Regions from separate parts of the Streptosporangium sp. NPDC002524 genome, predicted to be linked through region 1. Evidence: riboswitches for the same ligand, from Rfam matches in the RefSeq annotation. Region 1 holds a riboswitch; the other holds the start of a gene.
The links. A riboswitch is a leader RNA that binds a small molecule or an ion and turns the genes downstream of it on or off. The one in region 1 is predicted to bind cyclic di-AMP.
Positions count from the first base shown of each region.

Region 1 (3,383 bases):
GCTGCTGCCCGTAGTCGGGTTGCTGGCCGTAACCGGGCTGGGGCTGCTTCTGCCCGTAGTCGGGCTGCTGGCCGTAGCCGGGCTGCTGCTGGCCGTAGCCCTGCTGCTGGCCGTACCCACCCTGCTGGCCGTAGCCCTGCTGGCCGTAGCCGGGCTGCTGACCGTACGCGCCGGTCCCGCCCTGCTGGCCGTACCCCTGCTGCTGGCCGTAGCCCTGCTGCTCGTGGGAGGACTGCTGGCCGTAGCCGGGCTGCTGACCGTACGCGCCGGTCCCGCCCTGCTGGCCATAACCCTGCTGCTGGCCGTACCCACCCTGCTGGCCGTAGTCGGGCTGCTGGCCGTAGCCCTGCTGCCCGTAGCCCTGCTGACCGTATCCGGGCTGGCTCTGTCCGGGGCCGGTGTTCGGCTGTGAGGCCTCCGACCTGTACCCCACGACTGTCACGTCGGGGTCGAGTCCGCCAGGGCCTCGACCCGCGTTGTGCTGTCCGTAATCCGGCTGCCCCGACGGTGTGCGATCGCGGTCGGGATCATCCTGTGGATACGGCGGCTGTCCGGTGCTCACCGCGTCACCTCACTTAGACTGCGCATGTGGCAAATGTCAGACGCACATGCATGCTGCTGCACAAGGTATCGACATAGGTATCAACAGTCACCTTTCCGATCAGTCAGCTCTAAAGTCATCGGAGTCGGGCTCCCGTGTCAGATGCAGCAGCATCCGGGAGTTTCCCAAGGTGTTGGGCTTGACGTGTTCCAGATCGAGGAACTCCGCCACACCCTCGTCGTAGGAGGCGAGAAGTTCGGCGTAGACCTCCGGCGCGACGGGTGTGCCCTGGATTTCCCTGAAGCCGTGCCTGGCGAAGAAGTCGACCTCGAAGGTCAGGCAGAAAACCCGGCGCAGGCCCAGCTCGGCGGCCGTGCGAATGAGCGCGGAGACGATCCGGTGGCCGATCCCCATCCCCCTGCGGGTCGGATCGACGGCGACGGTGCGGATCTCGGCCAGGTCCTCCCACAGGACGTGCAGGGCCCCGCAGCCGATCACCTCGCCCTCCGCGTCGGTGGCGACCCAGAACTCCTGGACGTCCTCGTACAGGGTGACGGTGGCCTTCTCCAGCAGGCGCCGGCCGACGCCGCCGTAGGTGTCGACGAGCCGCCTGACGGCCCGGACGTCCTGGGTGCGCGCGCGGCGGACCGTGACCTCGGGGGCCGTCCCCGCTCCGGGCGAACCCCGCTCCGCCCCCGCGGATCCGGCGCGCCGCTCCCCGTCTCCGGGGGCCTGGATGACCGGCCCGGGAGAATGCTCAGCAAGCTGCTCCATGACCGTTCAGCGTACGTCCTCGCGGGTCTTCAATTACGGTTCACCCTTAACCCGCAGCTCGCAGGCCGCACGTGACCCTTGGAAGTCGCTTTACCACGCTCGGTGCACGGCACCTCCGGTGTGCCGTAGCTCACCTTTGGCACGGTCCCGGACCTGGGAAGACACCCGTCACACCCGTCACACCCGAGGCAAAGGCAGCGTAATGGCCATGTTGATCATATTGACGTGTGATCTTTTCGTGACACCTCAGTTGCGAAACCTCTACTGAATTCGCAGTTCTGGTTGAGCAGGAACCACGGGTGCACTAATCTCCGTGCTCGATGTCAGAGACGTAAAAAGCCTGACCCGCCGAATCCCCCCACGCAGGGAACCGGGGACCCACCACGTCCTCCGGGGTGAATCCGAGTGCCGACCGGCGCACCCGGTAGGGCTGCCTCCGGCCCGAACCCGTCAGCTAACCCGGTAGGCGGCCGAGGAGAAGGAGCCTGTTGGTGAAGCGCACGCGCGACCACGGAGGAGAGCACGCGGGTCACGACACCCGCCGCCGAGCACGCGCGCCACGAGGGCTGCGCCGCCGCATGGCGGTCGTCGGCCTGGCATTCGCCACCCTGACCCTCGGCACCCCGCTGGTGGCGGCCACCGCGGACCCCGAGCCCAGCCTCCAGCAGCTGGCCAAGCAGGCCGAGAAGCTGCACCAGGAGATCGGCGTCCTCGCGGAGCGCTACAACGGCGAGCGGGTCAAGCTCAGGCAGGCCCAGCGGGCCGCCGAGAGCGCCAAGAAGACCCTCGCGTCGAGCGAGTCCGAGCTGGCGTCCCGCCGCACCAAGGCCACCCTCCTCGCGCAGAGCACCTACATGTCGGGCGGCCTCAACTCCGGGCTCGCCTTCACGCAGGCCACCGACCCCGACACCTTCCTCGACCAGGCGACCACCAACTACGCGCTCCAGCAGCAGCAGAGCGAGGAGGTCGCCCAGGTGAGCCGGGCGATCGAGGCCGCCGGGCGGGCCCAGGCCAGCGCCAAGGCCAGGACCGCGGAGGTCAAGAAGATCCTGGCGGAGATCGACGGCAACCGGACCAAGATCGAGCGGCTGGTCGACCGCGTCGAGAGCGACCTGTTCAGCGAGGTGCGCACCAGGGCCGTCAGCAACAGGGGCGCCCGGGTGAAGACGAACGTGCCCATCGTGGGCAGCGGCAAGGCCGCCGAGGCCACCCGCTGGGCGCTCACCCAGCAGCTGAAGCCGTACGTCTGGGGCGCCGAGGGCCCCAACTCCTTCGACTGTTCCGGCCTGGTCATGTGGGCCTACCAGAAGGTCGGCATCAGCCTGCCGCACTACACCGGCGACCAGTGGACCGCGGGCACCCACGTCTCCAGGAACGAGCTGCGCCCCGGCGACCTGGTCTTCTTCTACAGCGACCTGCACCACGTCGGGATCTACATCGGCGCGGGCCTGATGGTCCACGCCCCCCAGACGGGTGACGTCGTCCACATCGCCACGATCGACAACCGCCCCTTCGCCGGAGGCGTCCGCATCGCCGCCTGAACCGGCACCGGCGACCGGATTCCCGTACGCCCGGACCGGGGGCGCACGTGGTCGAACCGGAAACGTTCACGGCGGAACAGGGGACGCACGCGGCAGAACCGCGAACCACACGGTCGAACCGAGAACGCGCGCGATCGGACGTGGTTGAACCGGAAACGCACGCGGTCGGACCGGAAACGCATGCGGTCGGACCGGGAACGCACGTGGTCGAACCGGGAACGTACACGGCGGAGCCGGATCGACGACCGGATCTGATAGGCGGGTGGGCGGCCGACGGATCGACCGGCGTACGCCCGTGTGCGGGCCGGGCACGTGTCCGGCCCCGCACGCGTGTCCGGCCCGACCTGCCGGACACGCGGCGGTGTGTCAGATCAGGCGGCGGCGCGCTGCCCAGGCCACTGCCTCGATGGCCGTGGCAACGCCGATGCGGTCGCAGATGCCTCTGAGCCTGCGTCTGACCGTCCGGCCGCTGATGTCGAGGCGACGCCCCACCCGATCGACCGTGACACCCTTGGCGAGCTCAGCCA
Region 1 is NZ_JBEOWK010000016.1:222,189-225,571, forward strand. It holds gene ABT053_RS27210 (RDD family protein) at 1-433, opposite strand, end outside; gene ABT053_RS27215 (amino-acid N-acetyltransferase) at 662-1,315, opposite strand; cyclic di-AMP (ydaO/yuaA leader) riboswitch at 1,652-1,798, shown strand; gene ABT053_RS27220 (C40 family peptidase) at 1,807-2,856, shown strand; gene ABT053_RS27225 (helix-turn-helix domain-containing protein) at 3,223-3,383, opposite strand, start outside.

Region 2 (3,383 bases), on a different contig from region 1:
CCTTGCTGGTTCCGCGGGACAGAATGCCATTCGGGGGAAAGCGGGTCACCGGCGGGGTGGGCTCCGGGGGGAGAACCTCGGCCGGGGGCCCCGCCGGACGGGAGCCCGGTGGGCCGGGTCTCCGCGGAAGGAAGGCCGGGAGCCGGGGAAGCTCCGGCCAGGGGGTTCCGGCCAGGGGGTTCCGTTCAGGCGAGAGCCTGGTGGGCCTGGTCCCCGTAGGAGGGAGGCCGGGAGCGGGGAGGCCCCGGCTCAGCCCTTCCCGGCTCAGCTCTTTCCGGCGCCGATCGCGGCGGCTCGGGCGCCGGCGGCGGCCGCGTCGGCCTGCGCGTGCCAGGAGGCGGGCTCGACCATGACCTTGGGCTTGCCGGCCCACGGCCGGGCCGCGGCGCTCGCCAGCTGGGTCTGCACGCCGATCCCCAGTTCCTGGGCCTTGGCGAAGACGACCGTCGGGGGCTTGGCCGGGCTGGTGTCCCTGCGGCTCCAGGCACCGGTGGAGAACGCGACGGGGTGGTTCTTGATCCCCGTACCGCCACCCCACTTGGTGACCACGTACTTGATGTCGATGTGGCCCATGCCGCCGTTGCCGTCCACGCCGAGCGTGCCGGCGTTGAACGTTCCACCGGTCAGGTCGGCGAAGGTCTTGGCGTCGATGTCGATCATGATGCCCTGGTTCGAGGGGGAGCCCGGACCGCGGTCGCCGACGAAGAACTTGGCCTTCTTGCCCTTGTAGATGATGTAGCCCTCGGTGAGCAGGGGCCAGCTCGGGCTGGCGATCATGCCCTTCTGCATCGGCCTGCCGCTGGCGGGCAGCCCGGTGTCACCGGCCCGGCCGGAGGAGTCGTCCCAGAAGTAGGAGGCCGTGGTCGCGCCCTGGAGGAGGACGGTCTCGGCACTGGCCTTCGCCACGCCGACCTCGGGGTCGGCGGTGGCGGCGAAGCAGGGAGTGGCGGGCAGCGCCAGGGCGACACCGGCGGAGGCGAGGACGCTCGCACCGATCAGGGCGGCGGCCGCGAGACGCTTGCCGCGAGGATTGTCGTTCTGCCAGGTGGACTTGCTCAGGCCGTTCTTGTGCATACCAAAGATGGGGCGCATGGAGAAAAGGCTCTTTCGCGAGGGAACGGGGCAGCCGTGTGCGACACACCGAAGGGGGTGCACTGGCGGGGACGCGCTCGTCGGAAAAGGGGGCGTAGCCGGAATCTCAGGCAATCGCTACGCGGAGCACGATCTGGAGGACGCCGCGATCGGGGCGGCGAGAGGGTCGGGGGGACGGGGGATGTCGGGGGGCGGAAAAGTCAGGTGGCCGGCACGAACACGGGGTACACCGACGTGGTGACGCGGTGATCCATGAGGGGATCTCCTCTCCATCTCGTCTACCGGGTTAGCTGACGGGTTCGGGCGGTGGAGTTGCCCTACCGCCGCGCTGTCGCGGCGGATTCACCCCGGAAAAGTGGTTCCCCGGCTCCGGAGCCCGTACGGGCTCTCGGGATTCGACGTCGGCCGGCCGCTCCCTCTTGTGAAGGGCAGGTCGCCTACCGATAACTGTGGACACTACCTACCAAAACCGGACAAAGCAAAGCAAACACCATGAAAACCCCAGAAGATCTACCTAGTACCTTCAAGGAAGCCTCATCGATCGCCACGCCAGGCCAACACCCGTCCTACCAGCACGGATGTCTCTCCCATTTCGGGAACAGCCCCCGGAACCCCGTCTCAGGCCCTGTTTCCGGACTCCGTCCCGGCCCTCACGCCCGGGGGTCCGTACAGGGGAATCCCCACCCGGAGGTCCGTACGGAGAAATCCACGCCCGCGGCTCGACCTCGCCCGGCCGGTCCCGTTCCGGGAACCTCGCCCGAAGGCCTCGCGAGCCGGCTGCGGCCCGCCGGCCCCCCGCCCCGCTCAGTCCCACCAGAACGACCAGGCGTTCCTGCCCTTGATCTGCTCGGCGTAGCCGATGAGGTTCCCCGCCCCCTGGATGATGCTGTCGGGGCAGAACGTCCAGTGCTCCGCGGCGACGTGCAGGGCGTGCTCCGAGGTCGTCGGGGGCGCGGCGACGCTGAGGTCGAGGGTGTTGAAGCCCATCCCGACCACCCGCACCCCGAACCTGTCCTCCCAGCTCCGTACGACGGCCGCGAGCGGGACCATCCACTCGTTGTGGTTCAGGGCGCCCTGCCAGCCCATGACGGCGAGGGCGTCGGCCCCGCGCTCGACCGCGACGAGCCCGAGCGGGGTCCTGCGCTCGGCCACCAGACCGGCGTACCAGTCGGCGACCACGCCGGGATCGGCGGCGAGCCTGCCCGAGGGGGCCGGGCCGGGACACTCGGGGCCAAAGGGGTCGAGGAGCTCCAGCTGGTCGAGGTTAGCCTTGGCGATCCAGTCGGACCACACCTCGGCCATGAACGCGGCGGCGTGGTAGTTGTCGATCTGACCGGCCGTGTCCGGGGCGATCTGACCGGCCGACCAGGGCTGGACGGAGTCCTCCAGCAGCACCGGCCACAGGCCCGACCGCTCGTGCTGGGCCCTCAACCGGGCCCAGTACTCGCCGGAGACCGCCACCTCGCTGAGCCAGAACGCCGGACGGCGACGGACGGCGAGCTGAGCGTAACCGGGGTCGGGCCACACCACGTCCCCCGGCGGCAGCTCCACCGAGAGCCTCCTGCCCGCGCCCTTCCCGGCCCCGTCGCCGTCCTCGCCCCCGTCGGCTCCCCCGGCCCCGTCGGCTCCGTCGGCGAACAGCTGGCCCAGAACTGGCGGAAGTCGCTCACTCTCGCAATCGCTCATCTCTACCGATCCGATCCTGACCACGGACCAATTTTGGCCTGTCAACCGCCCCAAGGGACAGTTCTGCCCTGGTCCAGGCAAAAATTATCGGTATCGCGGAGAACGGAACCGGGTGGGTGTCCGTCCTCCACCGCCCCACCCGGCCGCCCGGCCGCCGCTCCGCACCGGGGCGCGCACCCGGCGAGAGGCCTGCGAGATCGCGCCCGCCACTCCCCCCCGCCAGGACCTTCACCCGCCGACGACGGGTCCCCGGAAGCCTCCCCGTTACCGGGGGCGGGCCACCGGTTTGTTGTGCAGTGCAGAACGTTGTGCTGCAAAGTGGCCACAGGGCGGCGGACTCGCCTACCTTGACCAGGTATTCGATTGCCGGATCACAATGGGAAGCCTCGATGAGTGAGCCCGCTCCCGAACGCAACCAGTCGGCCTCGCTCCGACGCGCCCTCGCCGTCCTCGCGCACGTGCGCGACCACGCGGGCGCGGGCCACGGCCTGTCGCTCACCCGGCTCGCCGAGGCGCTCGGCCTGTCCAAGAGCACGGTGCTCCGGCTGACCGCCCCGCTCATCGAGGCCAGGCTCCTGGAGCGCGACCGCAGGAGCGGCGCGTAC
Region 2 is NZ_JBEOWK010000004.1:229,071-232,453, reverse strand. It holds gene ABT053_RS08110 (hypothetical protein) at 265-1,074, opposite strand; cyclic di-AMP (ydaO/yuaA leader) riboswitch at 1,353-1,503, opposite strand; gene ABT053_RS08105 (DUF4253 domain-containing protein) at 1,897-2,778, opposite strand; gene ABT053_RS08100 (IclR family transcriptional regulator) at 3,168-3,383, shown strand, end outside.
Region 2: linked by a shared signal. The riboswitch ahead of ABT053_RS08110 (hypothetical protein) and the one ahead of ABT053_RS27220 (C40 family peptidase) in region 1 are both predicted to bind cyclic di-AMP.